3 regions of the Streptomyces sp. NPDC048481 genome follow, and region 3 is predicted to be linked to each of the others. Evidence: riboswitches for the same ligand, from Rfam matches in the RefSeq annotation. Region 3 holds a riboswitch; each other region holds the start of a gene.
What was found. A riboswitch is a leader RNA that binds a small molecule or an ion and turns the genes downstream of it on or off. The one in region 3 is predicted to bind cyclic di-AMP.
Positions count from the first base shown of each region.

Region 1 (6,702 bases), on a different contig from region 3:
CCGCCCCAGATCTCCTCCACGGTCTCGAACGCCGCCGCCAGGTACTCCTCGCGTGCGTCGAAGAGAGGGCTCAGCAGCTCCATGATCTCGGGGGAGTAGGCCTCGCCCGAGGCCGAACTGCGGCGCACCTTGTAGCGGCGGTGCAGGGCGTTGGATTCCAGGTAGTCCCCGAGGATCGCGTCCCGCTCCACGCCCACGGCCAGCAGCGTCACCGCCACCGACAGGCCCGCGCGGTCCTTGCCCGCCGCGCAGTGCATCAGGGCCGGGAGGCTGTCCTCGGCCAGCGCGTGCAGCACCCGCGCGTGCTCGGCCGTCCGCTCCCTGACCATCGAGCGGTAGGAGGCGGTCATCCGGTTCGCGGCCTTGCCGTCGCCGAGGATCCCGCGCAGCTGGTCGACGTCGCCGTCACGGACCATCTGCCAGAACTCGGCGCCGTCCGCCGGGTCCGACAGGGGCAGGTTGACGTTGCGCACGCCCGGCAGTTCGACGTCCGGGCCCTCCAGCTTCTGGTCCGCGGCGTTGCGGAAGTCGAAGATCGTGTGCAGGCCGAGGCCGGACAGGAACGCGGCGTCCTCGTCGGTCGCGTGCGCGAGGTGACCGCTGCGGAAGAGCACGCCGTGACGCACGCGCCGGCCGTCCACGGTCGGCAGCCCGCCCACGTCCCGGAAGTTGCGCACGCCGGCCAGCTCGGGCTCGGTCGACGGGATCTGCTGCGTCACTGGGGCTCCCTCCCTGTCGGTCACCGTCGGCGCGGCTCCTGTGGCCGACGGGACATCTCCCCGACCATACGACATGGGTACCCGGGGCAACGGGTTGTCCACAGGACGTCCGCCCAGGTGGGAGTCGGGTCGCCGAGGGTTGCCCGACGGGCCGACCGCACTCGATGATGTCGGTGTTTGATCGCACCTGTTCGAAAGTGGGGGCTTGATGCCCGAGATCGCCGACAATGGCCGTACGTGGCTCCTTTCGGGGCCCACGAGCAGCTATGCCCTCCATCTCACCGAGGCCGCCGAGCTGGTCCATCTGCACTGGGGCCCGCGCATCGCGCTCGCGGACGCCGAGGCGCTCGCCGCGCTCGCGCCGCAGGAGCGCGGCGCCTCCTTCGAGGCCCCGCTCGACGGGCACGAGGAGTACCCGGTCGAGGGCGGCCCCCGCTTCGTGCGGCCCGCCCTGTCCGTGCGCACCGAGCAGCGGCGCGGCACCGAGTGGGCCTTCGAGGCCCACGAGAGCGACGGCGACGAGCTGCGGCTGCGCTTTCGCGACGCCGGCCTCGCGCTCACCCTGCACTACCGGATGCGCGGCGACGTCGTCGAGCGGTGGGCCACCGTGCGCAACGAGGGCACACAGCCCCTGGAGCTGCTGCGCGCCGACTCGGCCACCTGGACCCTGCCGCTGCGCGACGCCTGGCGGCTGTCCCAGCTGCACGGCCGCTGGGCCGCCGAGTCGCGGCTGACGCGGTCCCCGCTCACCTACGGCGAGAAGGTCATCGGCAGCCGCCGCGGCCACACCGGACACCAGCACCTGCCCTGGGTCGCCCTCGACACCGACGCCACCGAGGAGCGCGGCGAGGTCTACGGCTGCGCGCTGGCCTGGTCCGGCTCCTGGCGGATCGCCGTCGCCCAACTCCCCGACGCGCGCGTGCAGATCACCGGCGGCGCCGGATACGACGACTCGGGCCTGCTGCGCCTCACCGCGGGCGAGGCCTTCACCACGCCCGTCTTCGCCGGGCTGTGGAGCGACGCCGGCTTCGGCGGGGCGAGCCGCGCCTGGCACGCCTACCAGCGCGCGCACGTCATCCCGGACGCCGAGCAGGACCGGCCGGTGCTGTTCAACTCCTGGGAGGCGACCTACTTCGACATCTCCGAGGAGCAGCAGGCGGCCCTCGCCCGGCGGGCCGCGGCGATCGGCGTCGAGCTCTTCGTCGTCGACGACGGCTGGTTCGGGGCGCGCACCGGCGACCACGCCGGACTGGGCGACTGGCACGCCAACCCCGACCGCTTCCCCCACGGGCTCAAGCCCCTCGCGGACCAGGTGCACGCCCTCGGCATGCGGTTCGGCATCTGGGTCGAGCCCGAGATGGTCAACCCCGACAGCGACCTCTACCGGGCGCACCCCGACTGGGTGCAGTTCCAACCGGGACGAAAGCGTACGGAGTTCCGCAATCAGCTCATGCTGAACCTCGCGCGGGAGGACGTCCAGGAGTACCTCTGGGAGCAGCTCCACGGGCTGCTCTCCAGCGCCCCGATCGACTACGTCAAGTGGGACTTCAACCGGTGCTTCACCGACGCCGGCTGGCCGGACGACGCCTATCCGCAGCGCCTGTGGGTCGACCACGTGCGGGCCCTGTACCGCCTGCTGGACCGGCTGCGGGAGGCCCACCCCGGCGTCGCCTTCGAGTCCTGCTCGGGCGGCGGCGGGCGCGTCGACCTCGGCATCATGAGCCGCACCGACCAGGTGTGGACCTCCGACAACACCGACCCGCTCGACCGGCTCGACATCCAGCACGGCTTCAGTCAGATCCATCCCGCGCGCGTCATGGCCGCATGGGTCACCGACAGCCCCAACGCCCAGCTCAACGGCAGGGTGAGCTCGCTGCGCTTCCGGTTCGTCAGCGCCATGGCGGGGGTCCTCGGCGTCGGCGGCGACCTCTCCGAGTGGAGCGAGGACGAACTCGCCGAAGCGCGTCGCTGGGTGGATCTCTACAAGGACATCCGGCCGCTCGTGCAGCAGGGCGACCTCTACCGGCTGCGCCCTCCGGCGGGCGGGCTGAGCGCCGTGCAGTACGTGCGCGGCGACGAGAGCGTCGTCCTCGCCTGGCTGCAGGCCCAGCGGTACGGCGAGCCCGTCCCCGCCCTGCGGCTGCGCGGACTCGACCCGACGGCGTCGTACGAATGCCGTGAAACGGGCGAAGTGCACCGGGGTGCGGTGCTGCTGCATCACGGACTGCGGACCGGGCTGCGCGGCGACCTCGATGCGACGGTTATCCGCCTGCGTCGCATCTGAGCTTTCTGTCCGAATTGAAGCCTTAGTTCCAACTCGCCGGGAAGTAAGGGAACCTGGAGCACCGTCACGTGAGCAGCGTCATATCGGTGACCGTACGTCGTGCGTCATGTTCACGTAATTCGCAGGGTTCTCCTGTGCCTTGAGGGGGAGAGAGGCACTTGTTTCACGCAGGGTGACGGGGGATGCCCGGCGGGGATCAAGAGAAACGCGTGAACCGTGCAACCTTCGCTTGTCTCCGTGCGTCCGGGTCGCTTACGTTCCACCCCAATCCGGACGGACGCCGAATCCTGCCACCGCCCGGATCCCGCACACTCACCCGTGCATGGCAGGAGCGGGGGACCCACAGGCACAACCGCCTGTTCCGGTTCCCGGAACAGGCTAGGGGTCAAGTCGCGCCTCGGCGCGGCCGGGCATCTCCAGCCCGCACCCGACAGCTCACCTCGCAGGCGCCGGAGAGGAATCCGTCATGCCCGCGAAGGGTAAGCACCGCCGTCCCAAGGCCCAGCGTCTCACCCGCTCCATAGCCGTCGCCGGAACGGGCGGAGCCGCACTCGCCCTGCCGCTGATGGGCGCCTCCGGCGCTCACGCCGCCACCCCCGGGTCGGTTGCGCAGACGTCCGCGCAGTCCGTCGCGCAGACGGCCCCGGAAAAGGCCGTCCAGGCCGCCGGGACGACCCGCAAGACCGCCACCGCGAAGACGTACACCGTGCGGTCCGGCGACTACCTCTCGAAGATCGCGGACGAGCAGAACGTCAGCGGCGGCTGGCAGCGGCTCTACCGCGACAACCGCGCGGTCGTCGGCGACGACCCGTCGCTGATCCACCCCGGCCTCCGGCTGTCGATCGGCAAGAAGGCCGCCTCCGGCGCCCACCAGCCGTCCGGCTCGTCGTCCTCCCGGTCCGCGGCCCCCAAGTCGCAGTCCGCCACGGGTTCGTCGAAGGCTTCGCAGTCCTCCGCGTCGAAGGCGCCGGCCTCCTCCTCGAAGACGACCCAGGCCGCCGAGAGCAACGCCGGCGGTTACGTCCTGCCGGTGTCCGGGGCCGTCGTCGGCACCCCGTACCACCAGTCGGGCAGCATGTGGTCCAGCGGCTATCACACGGGCACGGACTTCGTCGTCCCCACCGGCACCACCCTGAAGGCCGTGGGCGCGGGCACCGTCGTGTCCGCGGGCTGGGGCGGCGCGTACGGCAACCAGGTCGTCATCAGGCTCGCCGACGGCTACTACGCCCAGTACGCCCACCTCTCCCAGCTCTCGGTCTCGGCCGGCCAGACCGTGACCGCGGGCCAGCAGGTCGGCCTCTCCGGGGCGACCGGCAACGTCACCGGTCCGCACCTGCACTTCGAGATCCGCACCACGCCGGACTACGGCTCCGACGTGGACCCGATCGCCTACCTGCGCGCGCACGGCGTCTCCGTCGGCTGACCCCCCGGCAACCCCGCCTGACACGCAGCCGAAGGCCGGGCCCCACCGATCGAAGTATCCGGGGCCCGGCCTTCGTGCTGTCCGCACGCCACCGGTCCCGCACCGCGCGGAGCCGTCGCGGACCGACGGCGTCCCGGCGCGATCGCCTATTCCCTGGTTGGCAAATTCTTTAGGAGTGGCTTATCTCACCGACCGTCAACACCTGCCTACGGTCGCGTAAGTCACATTCGAAGGTGAATCATGAACTGCTGTGGCAGACGATTCGAAGAGTGACAACAGATCAGTGATCGGGTCGTACGTGGCGGTGGGGGACAGCTTCACCGAGGGCGTAGGCGACCCCGGCCCGGACGGGGCCTTCGTCGGCTGGGCGGACCGGTTCGCGGTCCTCCTCGCCGACCGGCGGCCCGAAGGCGACTTCGACTACACCAACCTCGCGGTCCGCGGAAAGCTGCTCGACCAGATCATGGAGGACCAGCTCCCCAGGGCCGTGGAACTCGCCCCGGACCTGGTCTCCTTCTGCGCGGGCGGCAACGACATCCTCCGTCCCGGCACCGACCCGGACGAGGTCGCCGAGCGCTTCGAGCGCGCGATCTCGGCCCTGAGCGCCGTCGCCGGCACCGTCATGGTGACCACCGGCTTCGACACCCGTGGCGTCCCCGTGCTCAAGCACCTGCGCGGCAAGATCGCCACGTACAACGGACATGTGCGCGCCGTCGCCGACCGCTACGGCTGTCCGGTGCTCGACCTGTGGTCCCTGAAGTCCGTCCAGGACCGCAGGGCCTGGGACGGCGACCGGCTGCACCTCTCCCCGGAGGGGCACACGCGCGTGGCGCTGCGCGCCGGCCAGGTCCTGGGCCTGGAGGTGCCGGCCGACCCGGAGCAGCCCTGGCCGGTGCTCCCGCCGCGCGGCACCCTCGAGGTGCGGCGCGACGACGTGCACTGGGCGCGCGAGTACCTCGTGCCGTGGATCGGCCGCCGGCTGCGCGGGGAGTCCTCCGGCGACCACGTGGTCGCCAAGGGCACGCTGAAGCCGGACGACATCAGGATGCGGATCTCCGCCGTCGCCTGACGGGCGCGACCGGCCGTCGGTCCCGGGCGGCCGGCCGCTCCACCAGTGAGGTGACCGGACGGGAGTGGCGTCCCCGCGCGCGCAGGGGCGGGTGCTGGGATGACCGCACCCGCCCCCCCCCGCTGACGTCCGACACCCCGAGGACCGGTCCCGCATGCCTCTTCCCCGTCGCTCCGTCGCCGCGGCCGTCGTCTGTCTGCTCGCCCTCGGCGTCCCGGTGCTCGGCGCGGCCCCGGCGCTCGCGCTCGCCGCCCGCCCGGCGGCCGCACCGCGGCCCGCGCACGCCGAGCCCACGCCCGTCCCGGGGGCCGCTCCCGTTCCCGAGTCCACTCCCGTTCCCGCGCCGGATCCCGCTCCCTCCGCGCCCGTGCCCGGGCCGGCGACCGCGCCCGCGACCGCGCCCGCGACCGTGACGGTGACCGGGGAGGGCAGTGCGAGCGCGCCACCCGACCTCGCGGTGGTCGGCGCCGGGGTCGAGACCTCCGCCAAGACCTCGCAGTCCGCCCTGGACGCGCAGAACCAGGCCGCCGCCGCGCTGCTGGCCGCCGTCCGGGCCCAGGGCGTCGCCGAAAGGGACATCCACACGCGGAGCGTCACCCTCACCCCCCTGCACGACTACACGGACGGCGCCCCCCGGTTGACGGGCTATCAGGCGGCCCAGTCCTTCACGGTGACGGTCCGCGAGGTGGCGAGGACCGGCGCGGTCCTTCAGGCGGTGACCGACGCGGCCGGCGCCGCGGCCCGCGTCGACTCCGTCGTCTTCGACGTCTCCGACCCCGCTCCGCTCCAGGCCCGCGCCCGTGCGGCAGCGCACGCCGACGCCCACGCCAAGGCGGAGCAGTACGCCCGCCTCAGCGGCCGCCGGCTGGGCGCGCTGGTCTCCCTCAGCGAGGACGCCTCGACCTACCCGCGCCCCGTGCCGCCGCCCGGGGAGACCTCAGGCGCGAGCACCGGCGCCGTTCCGGTCGCCCCGGGTGAGATCCGGGCCGGGGCGACGGTGACGGCGGTCTACGCACTCGACTGACCGGCCGCTCAGCGCGTCGAGGCGTCCGGCGCTCCCGGGGACAGGCCCAGTTCACGGTCGAGCGCCTCGTCGACCCACTCCTGCGCCCGCGCGCGGGACAGCGCGCCGTCGTAGGACGTCACCTGCACGGCGAGCCCGTCCAGCAGGGCCGTCAGACGCAGGGCCGAGCCGGCCGGGTCCGGG
Region 1 is NZ_JBICXC010000012.1:5,021-11,722, forward strand. Features, by position in the region: gene ACGFSH_RS28870 (tyrosine-protein phosphatase) at 1-719, opposite strand, end outside; gene ACGFSH_RS28875 (alpha-galactosidase) at 928-3,003, shown strand; cyclic di-AMP (ydaO/yuaA leader) riboswitch at 3,272-3,465, shown strand; gene ACGFSH_RS28880 (peptidoglycan DD-metalloendopeptidase family protein) at 3,470-4,426, shown strand; gene ACGFSH_RS28885 (SGNH/GDSL hydrolase family protein) at 4,710-5,495, shown strand; gene ACGFSH_RS28890 (SIMPL domain-containing protein) at 5,650-6,519, shown strand; gene ACGFSH_RS28895 (TetR/AcrR family transcriptional regulator) at 6,528-6,702, opposite strand, start outside.
Region 1: linked by a shared signal. The riboswitch ahead of ACGFSH_RS28880 (peptidoglycan DD-metalloendopeptidase family protein) and the one ahead of ACGFSH_RS14005 (M23 family metallopeptidase) in region 3 are both predicted to bind cyclic di-AMP.

Region 2 (6,702 bases), on a different contig from region 3:
CCGGCGGGCAGGTCGGGGGCGCGCTCCCGCAGGAGGGCCCTCTCCCGGCCGCGTCGCCGGCGCGCCTCGAACAGCTCGCGGGCCAGCATCGCGGTCGTCCAGGCGGCCCCGCAGGCCAGCAGCAGGGTGAGCGTCGCCGTCCACGGCGAGGAGGCCGACAGGTCGTACGCCTCGGTGACCGACGGCGGCGCCGGCGCGAAGACCCGCACGCGGACGGTGTGGAAGACGGCCGCCGCGCCCAGCACCAGGGCGGTCAGACAGCACAGCAGGACGGTGGCGACCAGGCATTGCCACACCCACAGCCCCACCACCGGCTCCCGCTCGGGCCAGGCGGAGCGGGTGAGCGCACGCGGGACCGGCACGGCGGCCGTCAGCGCGACGACGCTGAGCAGGAGCAGGCAGACAGTCATGCCACGGGCTCCGGATCCTGGTCGGGAAGGGGGCGTGCCGGTCGCGCGGGGCGTAGCGCTCGCTCACGCGCGCGGTTCCGCCACGGGCGGCGGGCCCGGCCCGAGAACCGTGCCCGTCGCCAGTATGACGCCGGTTATCCCCCGAGTCAGCCCACGAAGGCGCTCCGATTCGGCCTTGGTAGGAGGCCGAGGCAGGCCGGCGCGGGTCGGGGGCAGGTCAGGGCGGCCGGGGCACTCGGGGCGACTGGGCGGCGTCCGGGTATGCGCCCCTGGGCGCAGGCCCCGGCCCTGGGTGCAGGCCCCGGCCCTTCAGGACCACGGCCCCGGCCCCCGGCCTTCAGACCCGGCCCCCGGCCCCCGGGACGGGCGGCCGGGCCCGAGGGGCACCCCGCAAGGTCACTCCGCCGGGCCGCCCTGCCCGACCGGTCCTGAGCCTGCGCCGGTCCCGCCGGGTGCGCAGGTACGCAGTTGCCGCTCCGCCGCTCCGCCGCTCCGCCGCTCTGCTCCTGCGCCGGGGTCTCGACTGCCCGCCCGGGTGTCTGCCCGCCGCCTGCCCGCCTCTCCCCCTGCATGGCTGCCTGCCCGCCCGGCGCACCCCGGCCGCCTGGGTGACTGCGCGCCGGGGCCGAGGCCGAGGCCGGGGGCCTGGGCCCGGGCCCTAGCCGGCGATGATTCGTCCGCTCACCTCGCCCAGGCCCACCGGGATGCCGGCGGGGCCGGGGGCCTGGGCGGAGAGGGTCACGACGTCGCCGTCCTCCAGGAACGTCCTCTTGCCGTCGGGGAGTTCGAGCGGGTCGCGGCCGTTCCAGGTCATCTCCAGGAGAGAACCGCGCTGGTCGGGCTCCGGGCCGCTGACCGTGCCCGAGCCGTACAGGTCTCCGGTGCGCAGGGACGCGCCGTTGACGGTGAGGTGGGCGAGCTGCTGGGCGGCCGTCCAGTACATGGTGGCGAAGGGCGGCTCGGAGACCGTGTGACCGTTCAGCGCGACGGAGATCCGCAGGTCGTAACCGGCGGGCTCGGCGGCCGCGTCGTCCAGGTAGGGGAGGAGGGCGTGGGTGCGCGCCGGAGGAGCCACCCGCGCGGCGTCCAGCGCCTCCAGCGGGGTGATCCACGCCGAGACGGAGGTGGCGAACGACTTGGCCAGGAACGGGCCGAGCGGGACGTACTCCCATGCCTGGAGGTCACGGGCCGACCAGTCGTTGAGCAGGCACAGGCCGAACACGTGCTCCCGGAAGTCGCTCATGGCGACCGGGCTGCCCTGCGGCGAGGGCGTCCCGACCACGAATCCGACCTCGGCCTCGATGTCGAGCCGCACGGAGGGGCCGAAGACGGGGGCCGGGTCGGAGGGGCCCTTGCGCTGGCCCGAGGGCCGTACGACGTCCGTGCCGGAGACGACGACGGTGCCGGACCGTCCGTGGTAACCGATCGGCAGGTGCTTCCAGTTGGGCAGCAGCGTGTCGGGGGTGTCCGGGCGGAAGATCGCGCCGACGTTCCGGGCGTGGTGCTCGGAGGAGTAGAAGTCGACGTAGTCGGCGACCTCGAAGGGGAGGTGCAGGGTCACAGCGGACAGGGGCCGGAAGAGGGGCTCGACGGTGGCCCGGTGCGCCGGGCTCGTCACCCACTCCGTCAGCTCGCGACGCACCTGCGTCCAGACCGGACGGCCCGCCGCCATCAGCGGGTTGAGGGTCGGCGCCGCGAGCAGCTCGGCGTGGGACGAGCCGAGCGCGCGGGCCGCCGCACCCGCGTCGAGGACGTGGTCGCCGAGCCGGACGCCGACGGTCCGCTCGGCGGAGCCCGGCAGCGAGAAGACGCCGTACGGCAGGTTGTGCGGACCGAAGGGATCGCCCTCGGCAAGGTCGAAGGGGGGCATCGGGTACTGCCTCTCTTTCGTGTTCGTGCGCTCTGTGGTGCTCGCCAGGTGAGCCCGCCGGATTCCGCGCGGATGCCGCGGGTGCGCCGAGCCGGGCCACACGTTACGGCCGACCTCGGGGAAGCGACACGGGGGCGGGCCGTCGAGGCGGCGCCGGGCGGAAGCGCCGGGCGGTGGCGGGGGAGGCGCTGCGGGCGCGGCCGACCACGCGACGCCCGGCCGGGCACGCGCCGCCCGACCGCGCGGCACCCGGCCGACCACGCACCCGCCCGGCCGGGCGGGTGCCGGAAAGGCGCTTCTTCGAGCCGGTCGTCAGCCACCGTCGGTCAGTCGTTGGAGGGGAGTTGGCAGAACCGGACCGGACCCGGTCGCTGTTCGGTTCCCGTCGAACCCGGGGGGTGCGGGGTCCGTATTCTCTGATCATGGCCGCACCCACCGCATATGCCGCGCGCACCGCGTACGCCCTCATCGCCACCGACCTGGACGGAACGCTGCTCCGCGGCGACGACACCTTCTCCGACCGGTCCCTCGACGCGCTCGCGCGGGTGACGGCCGCCGGCGCACGCCACCTGGTGGTGACGGGACGCCCCGCGCCCCGCGTGCGCCCGCTGCTCGACCGCCTGCACAGCAGGGGGCTCGCGGTGTGCGGACAGGGGGCGCAGCTGTACGACGCCGGTGCGGACCGTCTGCTGTGGTCGGTCACCCTGGACCGGGAGCTGGCCGAGACCGCGCTCGGCAAGATCGAGGCGGAGGTCGGGCAGCTGTACGCGGCCGTCGACCAGGACGGCGTCGACGGGTTGACGCTCATCGAGCCGGGCTACCGGATGCCGCACCCCACGCTGCCCGCCCTGCGCGTCGGCCGCCGCGACGACCTGTGGTGCGAGCCGATCAGCAAGGTGCTGCTGCGCCACCCGTTCCTGTCGGACGACGAGTTGGCGGCGACGGCCCGCTCGGTGGTCGGCTCGCTCGCGACGGTCACCATGTCGGGGCCGGGCACGGTGGAACTCCAGCCCTGCGGGGTCACCAAGGCGACCGGGCTGGCGCTGGCCGCCGAACACCTGGGGCTGCGGCCCGAGGACACCGTCGCCTTCGGGGACATGCCCAACGACATCCCGATGTTCGACTGGGCGGCCCGCGGTGTCGCGATGGCCAACGCGCACCCGGAACTCAAGGCGATGGCCGACGAGGTCACGACGTCGAACGAGGACGACGGCGTGGCCGTCGTCCTCGAAAGACTGTTTCCCTGAGCCGGGGGCCGGCTGTCAGTACGCGCTGAAGACGTTGTCGATGGAGCCGTAGCGGGCGGCCGCGTAGTTGCAGGCGGCGGTGATGTTCGCGACCGGGTCGTAGGAGTCCCAGGACGTGCCGTCGACGTGGTAGGCGCGGAAGGTGGGGTCGATGACCTGGAGCAGGCCCTTGGAGGGAATGCCCGCGGCCGCGTTGGAGTCCCACAGGTTGATGGCGTAGGGGTTGCCGGACGACTCGCGGATGACGTTGCGGTAGATGCCGTTGTACGTCCCCGGGATGCCGTGCTGCGCCATGACGTGCAGCGAGGCGCGGATCCACCCGTCGAGGTTGTTGGAGTACCCCAGGCTGGTGGCGGTCGCGACGGTCGGGGTCGCGGCGGAGGCGGTGCTGGCGCCGATGAGCGGGAGTGCCAGCACGGCGACTCCGGTGCCGGCGACGGCGAGCTTGCGGGCGAGGCGGGCGGTGCGGGTGCGGCGGTGAGCGGCAGCGGGCATGACGGTTTTTCCTCTCCAGCGCCTGCGAGGTGAGCTGTCGGGTTCGGGCGGGGAGCTGCCCGGTCGCGTCCTGACGGTCGCGACTTCACCCCGAGCCGCGACGGACCGCCCTGAACGTCCGGAAAACATCCGGGACGTCAGGAACATCCGTTGCGGCGACTTACCTGGTTCCCCCGCTCCTGCCGTGCGTTCTCGATGGGTGTCATGGGCGGCGGCAGGATTAGGCGTCCGCCCGACAGGCCGGGAACGTATGCGAGAGCACATGTCCGGAACAAGTACCGGATTCACAGATCACCCCTATTGACCTTGGTCTGCGGTCTATGGGGTGCTTGATCCTTTGTGGGTGCAAAGGGTCAACTTGCTTGAGGCGTGCGGAGAATCGGTGAAGAGCGGGCCGGTGTGGACCGGTCTCGTGGAGTGAGCCAACTCACCCGGGTCCACAAGGGCGGCGAAACGGGCATTAGCCCCAACTCGTAGTTAAAAGAATGCCGATGAGCTGTCGTCCGCCATGTCGCGTCGCGCCGCCCGCCGAGGGCGGCTGCTCCGCCCGTTCCAGTGGGCTGCTCCGCCCTTTCGGGGAGGCCGCTCCGCCCTTTCGGGGAGGCCGCTCCGCTCTTTCAGGGAGGTGGCGCCATCGCCCCGGGGGCGGGGAGCGGGCGACGGTCGCGGAGGGGGAGGCGCGTGATAGTCGTCACGCCGGGTGGGGTGGGTGGGTGCGGGCCGGGTCCGGCGGGAGGCGGGGGGCGCAGGCGCGCGTGGGCAGCGTGAGCCCGCCCTGATGCCTTCGCGCGCGTGCGGGTCCGTGCTCAAGGGTGAGCGGTCGGCGGGACGGGGGCGGGCGGTCCGGCGTCGGGGGCGTGTGGCTCCGGCGTCCGCGGGTGGGGATCCGCGACCCGTCGTGTGCGGGTCCGGCGTCCGGTGTGTGCGGGTCTGCGGCCCGGTGTGTGCGGGTCTGCGGCCCGGTGTGTGCGGGTATGTGGTCGGGCTTGTGCGGGTCTGTGGCCGGGGGCGGCCGCGTGCGGCCGCATGATTCGCGGCGCCGGGGTAATCCGATGGGTGTTCCGGCGGATGCCCGGCGTACGAGCTGATCAGGAACTCGGCAGGTGGAATCCGGTACCGCCCCGCCTGACGGAGACGCTTCCCGGGCGAGCCCATTCGAGCCCGGGGGACGTGGGGGCTATCGGTGATCGAAACGTGACCGGATACGCTGACTTGAGTGGTGGCAGCGACCTATCGACAAACCGCGTAATCGCCAGTGGACACCAGCAGACAGGAGACCCCTCGTGACCGTCGTCGGGCCGTTCGGGCTGAGCGTGCGGGACCAGGCTCTGGAAGCCGATGTCCAGGCCGGATTGGCGGCTGTCGAGGAAGGCTTGCTCGAGGCCACCAAGAGTGAGGTCCCCTTCATCACGGAGGCCGCCCAGCACCTCGTGCGGGCGGGCGGGAAGCGGTTCCGGCCGCTGCTCGTGGTGCTCGCGTCGCAGTTCGGGGACAAGCACGCGCCGGGTGTCGTGCCGTCGGCCGTGGTGGTGGAGCTGACCCACCTGGCCACGCTGTACCACGACGACGTGATGGACGAGGCCGCCGTGCGGCGCGGGGTGCCCAGCGCCAACGCCCGCTGGGGGAACTCCGTCGCCGTCCTCACGGGCGACTTCCTCTTCGCCCGCGCCTCCCACATCCTGGCCGACCTCGGCCCGGAGGCGGTGCGGGTGCAGGCGGAGGCGTTCGAGCGGCTGGTCACCGGGCAGATCCTGGAGACGGCCGGTCCGACGGACGGCCGGGATCCGGTCGACCACTACCTCGACGTCCTCGGCGGCAAGACGGGCTCGCTGGTGGCGGTGGCCTGCCGGTTCGGGGCGATGATGTCGGGCGCCGACGAGACGGTCGTCGACGTCCTGACGCAGTACGGCGAGCGGCTGGGCGTCGCGTTCCAGCTGGCGGACGACGTCCTGGACATCGCGTCCGACTCGCGCGAGTCGGGCAAGACGCCCGGCACGGACCTGCGCGAGGGCGTGCCCACGCTGCCGGTGCTGCGGCTGCGCGAGCGTGCGGCGCGGCTGGCGCTGCCCGAGGACATCGCGCTGTGCGAGCTGCTGGACTCCGACCTCAGCGACGACGCCCGCCTCGACGAGGCCCTCACGGCGCTCCGGGCCCACCCGGCCCTGGAGCAGGCCCGCCGGGACACCGTGCGGTACGCCAAGGACGCGCGCGCCGCGCTGGCGCCGCTGCGGGAGTGCGACGCCAAGGCCGCCCTGATGGAGCTCTGCGACGCGGTGGTCCACCGGGCGGGCTGACCCCGCCTGCTCTGCCTCCTGATCCGCCTCCCCCTCTGCCTGCCTCGCCGTCCCCTCTTCCCTGCTTCCTCCCGTCCCGTCAGGGGTGCCCGCCCTCCGCACCCCTACGGGCCGTCCCCGTCACGTCAGGGTCGTGTCATACCGCAGGCGTATGTGGAGTTGAGCCCTCGGGTTGACGCCTGTCGTCGGCTGATTTGGTCAGATGGGGACTACGGAAAACACCACTCCTCACCGATTCGGGTGAGAATGGCGGCTTGGGGCGGGGAACGCAGCGCGAGACGACCAGCCGCCGCCGACGACGGAGGTAAGGCACACATGGCACCGAAGGAATCCGACGCCACCATGACCGGCGGGGAGGCGACCGGCGGGGAGGCCGACGACCTGCG
Region 2 is NZ_JBICXC010000002.1:852,155-858,856, reverse strand. Features, by position in the region: gene ACGFSH_RS10050 (M56 family metallopeptidase) at 1-410, opposite strand, end outside; gene fahA (fumarylacetoacetase) at 1,069-2,280, opposite strand; gene ACGFSH_RS10040 (HAD family hydrolase) at 2,703-3,527, shown strand; gene ACGFSH_RS10035 (transglycosylase SLT domain-containing protein) at 3,543-4,022, opposite strand; cyclic di-AMP (ydaO/yuaA leader) riboswitch at 4,027-4,249, opposite strand; gene ACGFSH_RS10030 (polyprenyl synthetase family protein) at 5,306-6,316, shown strand; gene ACGFSH_RS10025 (outer membrane lipoprotein carrier protein LolA) at 6,632-6,702, shown strand, end outside.
Region 2: linked by a shared signal. The riboswitch ahead of ACGFSH_RS10035 (transglycosylase SLT domain-containing protein) and the one ahead of ACGFSH_RS14005 (M23 family metallopeptidase) in region 3 are both predicted to bind cyclic di-AMP.

Region 3 (6,702 bases):
CGACATCCTCGCCGTGGACGTGCACACGCCCGGCCAGGGCAATCTGCTCAACCTCGCGGACCATCACGGACTCACCAACATCCGGGTCGCCAACGGCGACGCGATCATCCTGCTGCGCGAGATGCTGCCGGAGGACTCGCTCGACGGGCTGCGCGTCTACTTCCCCGACCCCTGGCCCAAGAAGCGCCACCACAAGCGGCGTCTCATCCAGCCGGAGTTCCTCGACCTGGCCGCGACGCGGCTCAGGCCGGGCGCGATCGTGCACTGCGCCACGGACTGGGAACCGTACGCGGAACAGATGCTCGAGGTGCTCACCGCGCACCCCGCCTTCGAGAACACCCGGCCCGAGGGCGGATTCGCGCCCCGGCCCGAGTTCCGTCCGCTCACCCGTTTCGAGGGCCAGGGGCTGGACAAGGGTCACGTGGTGAACGATCTGCTCTTCCGTCGCGTACAGCATCGCGTCCGGGCCGGGGACCGCTGACCGGTCAAGGGCCGCCGACCGACCGCCCCCGCACCACAGTCCCCTCCCTCGTTAGGGTCGATGCCGTGGCCATCAGTCCGTTTCCGCCCTACCCGCCGCATCCGCCCGGCGGAGCCCCCGAGGACGGTGTGCTCAGGCACGCGCACTGGTGGCAGCGCAGGTGGGTGCGGTACGGCGCGCTGATCACCCTGCTCACCCTGTCCGGGCTGGTGATCCTCGCCCTGGTGCGCGAACAGACCGGGACCGAGGGCTTCCTCGTGGGACTGGGCCTCGCGGTGCTGCCCGTGCCGCTGCTCGTCGCCGCGTTCCGCTGGCTCGACCGGGTCGAGCCGGGCCCCTGGCGGAACCTGGTCTTCGCCTTCGCCTGGGGCGCGTGCGCGGCGGCGCTGATAGCCATCGTCGCCAACAGCTTCGCCACCCGGTGGATAGCCACCGCCACGGCCGATCCGTCCGGCGCGGACACGCTCGGGGCGACCGTCATAGCGCCGATCGTCGAGGAGTCCGCCAAAGCGGCGGCCGTGCTGCTCGTGTTCCTCTTCCGCAGACGGGACTTCACCGGCGTCGTCGACGGAGTCGTCATAGCCGGGACCACCGCCACCGGCTTCGCGTTCACCGAGAACATCCTCTACCTGGGCACCGCCTTCGGCACCGACCAGCTCACGGGCGACACCGGCATCGCCTCCGTCACCGCCGCGACCTTCTTCGTCCGCGTCATCATGTCGCCGTTCGCGCACCCCCTGTTCACCGTGCTCACCGGGCTCGGCTTCGGCGTCGCCGCGCAGTCCGGGGCCCGCCGGCACGTACGGCGCGTGCTGCTCCCGCTGGGCGGACTGCTGCTCGCGATGGGCATGCACGCCCTGTGGAACGGCTCCTCCACGTTCGGCGAGTTCGGGTTCTTCGCGGTGTACGCGGCGTTCATGCTGCCCGCGCTCGGGCTGCTGACCTGGCTGGTGGTGTGGACCCGGCAGCGGGAGCTGCGCACCGTGCGCGAGGAGCTGCCCGCCTACGCGGCCGCCGGCTGGCTCGCACCGGCGGAGCCGTTCGCCCTCGGCTCGATGCGGGCCCGGCGGCTGGCCAGGGAACACGCGGGCCGCCATCTGGGCAAGGCGGCGGCACGGGAGGTCGCCAGGTACGAGGCGTACGCGACGTCGCTCGCGTTCCTGCGGCACCGGGGCCGGCGCGGGCGCGCCGACGCGGACTTCGTGGTCCGGGAGCGGGAGCTGCTGAACGAGCTGTGGCGGCGCAAGGACATCGCCCGGCCCGCGCTGGACCACGCGGCCCGCATGACGGCTCCTGCGGTGCCGGTGGCTGCGCCGCCCTGGCCGGTGTACGGGGCCTACGGGTACGGTCCGGGCCCCGGTCCGCTCCAGCCGTACGGCCAGGCCGCCGGCCCCGGACCGGGCTACGGGTACGGCTACGGGTATCCGCCGGGCGCGGGCTACGCGGGCCCGTCCGGCCCGGCCGGTCCGCCCCCCGGCCACGGCGGCCCCGGCCACCCCGCGGGCCCGAGCCCCTTCCCCTACCCGTACCGCTAGAGCACGGGCGCGAGCCGACGCCTGCTTCGGACCGAAGCCGCTTCACCGCAGCCCCTCAGCCCGAGGGCCGGGCCGGCCGCGACCCGCAGGGTCCCGGATCAGCCCGCAGGATCCCGGATCAGGCCGAGGCCCGCGTCAGCGCGTCGAGTTCCGTGGTCGTCAGTTCCAGGTCCGCCAGTGCCAGCAGCGCGGGCAGCTGCTCGGCCGTGCGGGCGGAGGCGATCGGCGCGGCCACCGTCGGCTGCGCGGCGAGCCAGGCCAGGGCGACCGTGGCGACCTCGGCGTCGTGGGCCGCGGCGACCTCGTCCAGGGCGCTCAGGACCCGGCGTCCCCGCTCCGTGTCGAGGTACTTGGCGGCGCCGCCGGAACGGGCGCTCCGCACGGTCGTGCCGGGCCGGTACTTGCCGGTGAGGAAGCCGGAGGCCAGCGCGTAGTACGGGACGGCGGCGAGGCCGAAGCGGGCGGCGACGTCCTGGAGGCGGCCCTCGTACGTGTCGCGCGAGACCAGGTTGTAGTGGGGCTGGAGGACGACGTACCGGGCCAGACCCTCGCGGTCGGAGAACTCCAGGGACTCCTGGAGGCGCTCGGGAGAGATGTTGGAGGCGGCGATGTGCCGCACCTTGCCCGCCCGCACCAGCTCGTCGAGCGCGCCGACGATCTCCTCGACCGGCACCTCGGTCTTGTCGAAGTGCGTGTAGTAGAGGTCGATGCGGTCGGTGCCCAGCCGACGGAGCGAGGCGTCGGCTGCGGCCTTGATGTTGTCGGCGGACAGGCCGGGGAACTCGGGGTGCTGGCTCACCTTGGTGGCGATGACCACGTCGTCGCGGTTGCCCCGCGCCTTCACCCACCTGCCGATGACGGTCTCCGACTCACCGCCCGAGTTGCCGTCGGCCCAGGCCGAGTAGGAGTCGGCGGTGTCGACGAAGTTGCCGCCCGCGGCCGCGTAGGCGTCGAGCACGGCGAAGGAGGCCGTCTCGTCCGCGGTCCAGCCGAAGACGTTGCCGCCGAGGGCGAGCGGGAAGACCTCGAGGTCGGAGGAGCCGAGAGTGCGCAGAACAGTCATGGTTCAACTCAACGGCCACGACGGCCGCGCCCATTCCGCCCGCACCGCGAACAACATGTGAACAACGGCACCGCACCCGGTACCCCAGGGCCTGCCCGGCGCGGCTTCCGGGGTGTCCACGACGGCGTCCCCCGCCGCGTGCTCCAGGGCGTCCTGCGGGACGTCCCCGACGGACGCCCCAGGGGGTGTCTCAGGGGTTGAGGCCCTTGCCGCGCAGCCAGGCCGCCGGGTCGATGCCGGTGGGGTTGCCGTCCGGGTGCACCTCGAGGTGGAGGTGGGCGCCGGTGACGTTGCCGGTCGCGCCCACGCGGCCGATCACGTCACCGGTGGCCACTTTCTGGCCGACGCTGACGTTGATCGACGACTGGTGGCAGAACCACAGCTCGGTGCCGTCGTCCAGAGTGAGGATGGTGCGGTAGCCGTAGGAACCGGCCCAGCCCGCCTCGGTGACGGTGCCGCTGTGGACGGCCTTGATGAGGGTGCCGGTGGGCGCGGCGAAGTCCAGACCGGTGTGGTAGCCGGAGGACCAGAGGGAGCCGGCCTGTCCGAAGGTCGAGGTGATCGTGTAGGAGGAGGTCGGCAGCGTGTACTGCTTGGCCAGTTCGGCGAGGCGCGCGGCCTCGGCCTTCTCGGCGGCTTCCTCGGCGGCCTTCTTCTTCGCGGCGGCGGCCTTGGCCCGCGCTTCCTTCTCGGCCTTGGCGACGGCGTCGGCCTCGGCCTTCTTCGCGGCGGCCGCCGCCTTGACCTCGTACTGGGTGTGCTGCGACTCGACCTGCGCCATGATCCGGCTGCGCAGGGCCTCGCCCGCGTCGGCGGCGCCGCTGTCGTAGGTGTCGGCGGCGGTCTCGGACCCGAAGGCGGTCAGGGCGGACGCGGTCTGCGGGGCGGGTTCGTCGTCGGAGATGAGGGAGCCGACGTTCGGCAGGTCCGGTATCGAGATGGAGACCGGGGCCTTGCCGGTGTTGGCGCTGGCCATCCCGCCCGCGCTGACCGCGGCTATGACGCCGACGCCGAGGACGGTGGAGCTGCGGGCGAACCCGCCGCCGCGCTGCTTGGCCACCCGGTGCTTGCCCCGGACCGGGCGGACGGAGTCCGCGGTGGGGTTCCACTCCTCCCAGGGGCCCTCGTCGGTGCGGTAGTCGCCGTAGCCGAAGGAGTCGGCGGACCGCTGGCTCGGCGCGTACGGGGCCTCGGGGGCAGGCGGGTTGGACGCCACGCGGGCGCGCTCCTTTCCTTCCGTCGCCTACCGGGTTAGCTGACGGGTTCGGAGCGGGAAGGTCTCCTACGCGCGTATACCGGCCGTGGACTCTACGAGTTCACGACGGCTTCCGCGTGATTCACCCCAAGGTGGTGGTTCCCCGGTTCCCTTGCGGGATTCGGCGCGTGCGCACGGAGCCGGCTCTGGTGCCGGCTGGGACGGCCGCGCTGCGTTATCGAACGTTAATAGACCCGGGGGTGGGTTTCCAAGCTCTTCTGCTTGATCAACAACATTTCCGACCTGGACTTTCAGGCCATCAGCGGCCGAAAACGGGCGAGTTGACCCCGTCCTCGTACGCCCCCGTGGCCACAGGCGTTCTGACGGCGACTCAGCGCCCGCGCACAGGGCGGCCGTACGCTCACGGACCGTGAGGGGAAGCTCGGGGGGGGAACGCACCGAGGGCCGGAACCCTTTCGGATTCCGGCCCTCGGCCTTCAGTAGCGGGGACAGGATTTGAACCTGCGACCTCTGGGTTATGAGCCCAGCGAGCTACCGAGCTGCTCCACCCCGCGTCGTTGTGACTCCAGTCTACGCTACTTCCGGGGCCCCGATGACCACGCTCCCCGGACGCCTGGCACCAGGACGCCTCGCACCCGGACGCCTCACACCAGGTGCCGGTTGGGGGCCTTCGCCCGCTCCTCGTACTCCGGCAGGAGGAGGACGTCGACGCCCGCGGCCGTCAGCAGACCGGCGCCGTCCGCCTCGGTCACGAAGGTGTCCGGTTCCCGCCAGGCCGTGACCACCCGGCGCACGCCCGCGTCGAGGATGAGCCGGGCGCAGGGGGCGGGGCGGGAGGAGCGGCGGGCGCAGGGTTCGAGGCTGCTGTAGACGGTGGCCGTGCGCAGGCGCGGGTCGGCGGGGCCGATCTTGGCGAGGGCGGCCTCCTCGGCGTGCGCGAGCGGGTCGCCGGCCTCGCGGGAGTGCCCGCGGGCGAGTTCCGTCCCGTCGGCGGCGACGATCACCGCGCCGACGCTGAACGCCGTGTCCGAGGGCGGGCACTGGGCGGCCAGCTCGCAGGCCAGGGCGAGCCAGTGCCGGTCGGCCGCGGCGGCGAGCGGTCCGGCGCCGGGGGCGGTGGGCTCGTAGCGGTGCAGGACGACGTCCTCGATGCGCCGGGTCTCCACCAGGCGCAGGCGTCCGCCCTGGTAGCCGCCGGGTCCGAAGAGGCGGGGCGCGTCCGGGTCGCCCACGAACAGCGGGGCGAGGACGAGCTGGAGTTCGTCGGCCAGCCCTTGCCGGAGCAGCTGGGTGTGGACGGTTCCGCCGCCTTCGACCATGAGGCGTCGCACGCCGAGTTCGTCGTGGAGGTGGGTGAGGAGGCGGCGCCAGTCCAGGTCGGGACCGAGCGGGACGACGTCGGCGGCGATGCCGAGCGCGCGGGCCCGTTCGGCGCCCTTGTCCGTCGTGTACAGGGCCTTCGCGCCGCCCGTGTGCCAGAAGTTCGCGTCGGGGTCCAGGTCGCCGGAGCCGCTGACGGTGACCTTGAGGGGGTACGGCGGCCGTCCGGCGGCGACGCGGGCGGCGCGGCGCTCGGGGGAGTTCACGAGGAGCCGGGGGTTGTCGGCGCGGATCGTGCCGGCGCCGATCAGGATGGCGTCCACGGAGGCCCGTACGGCGTCGACGCGGTCGAAGTCGGCGGGGCTCGAGAGCAGCAGCCGCTCGGGGCCGGTGTCGTCCAGGTAGCCGTCGAGGGAGACGGCGGCGGACAGCAGGACGTACGGGTACGGCATCTACGTGCTCCCGGGCTGGTGTCTTCCGACGGCGATCTTGGTTCAAGTTTGAAACAAACCTACACTGGGGGCATGACGACCCGCTGGCTCACCCCCGAGGAGCAGCGCGCCTGGCGCGCGTACGTTGCCGGCTACCTCCTGCTGGAGGACGCGATCGACCGGCAGCTCCAGCAGGACGCGGGCATGCCCCATCCGTACTACTCCATCCTCGCCAACCTCTCCGAGACCCCGGAGCGGCGGCTGCGGATGACCGACCTCGCGGAGCGGCTGAAGATCACCCGCAGCCGGCTGACCTACGCGGTGTCCCGGCTGGAGAAGGACGGACTGGTGCGGCGCGAGGAGTGCCGGTGGGACAAGCGCGGCAGCGTCGCGGCGCTGACCGACGAGGGCATGGCGGTGCTGCGGGACGCGGCCCCCGGCCATGTCGCGACCGTCCGGGCCGCCCTGTTCGACCGGCTCACCCCCGAGCAGGTGGGGCAGCTGGAGGAGATCTTCACGCAGATCGCCCGGGGGTTCCAGGGCGACGGGGAGAACGAGGGGGCGCCCGAGGACCTCCCCTGGCGCCGGCGTTCGACGCCCTGCTCCGGGACGCAGTGAGCCCCGTCACCCGCTAGTTGCTTCAAATTTCAAGCATG
Region 3 is NZ_JBICXC010000003.1:726,175-732,876, reverse strand. Features, by position in the region: gene trmB (tRNA (guanosine(46)-N7)-methyltransferase TrmB) at 1-481, shown strand, start outside; gene ACGFSH_RS14015 (PrsW family intramembrane metalloprotease) at 553-2,016, shown strand; gene ACGFSH_RS14010 (aldo/keto reductase) at 2,135-3,079, opposite strand; gene ACGFSH_RS14005 (M23 family metallopeptidase) at 3,270-4,295, opposite strand; cyclic di-AMP (ydaO/yuaA leader) riboswitch at 4,305-4,471, opposite strand; tRNA gene ACGFSH_RS14000 (tRNA-Met) at 4,776-4,849, opposite strand; gene ACGFSH_RS13995 (dihydrofolate reductase family protein) at 4,940-6,067, opposite strand; gene ACGFSH_RS13990 (MarR family winged helix-turn-helix transcriptional regulator) at 6,140-6,664, shown strand.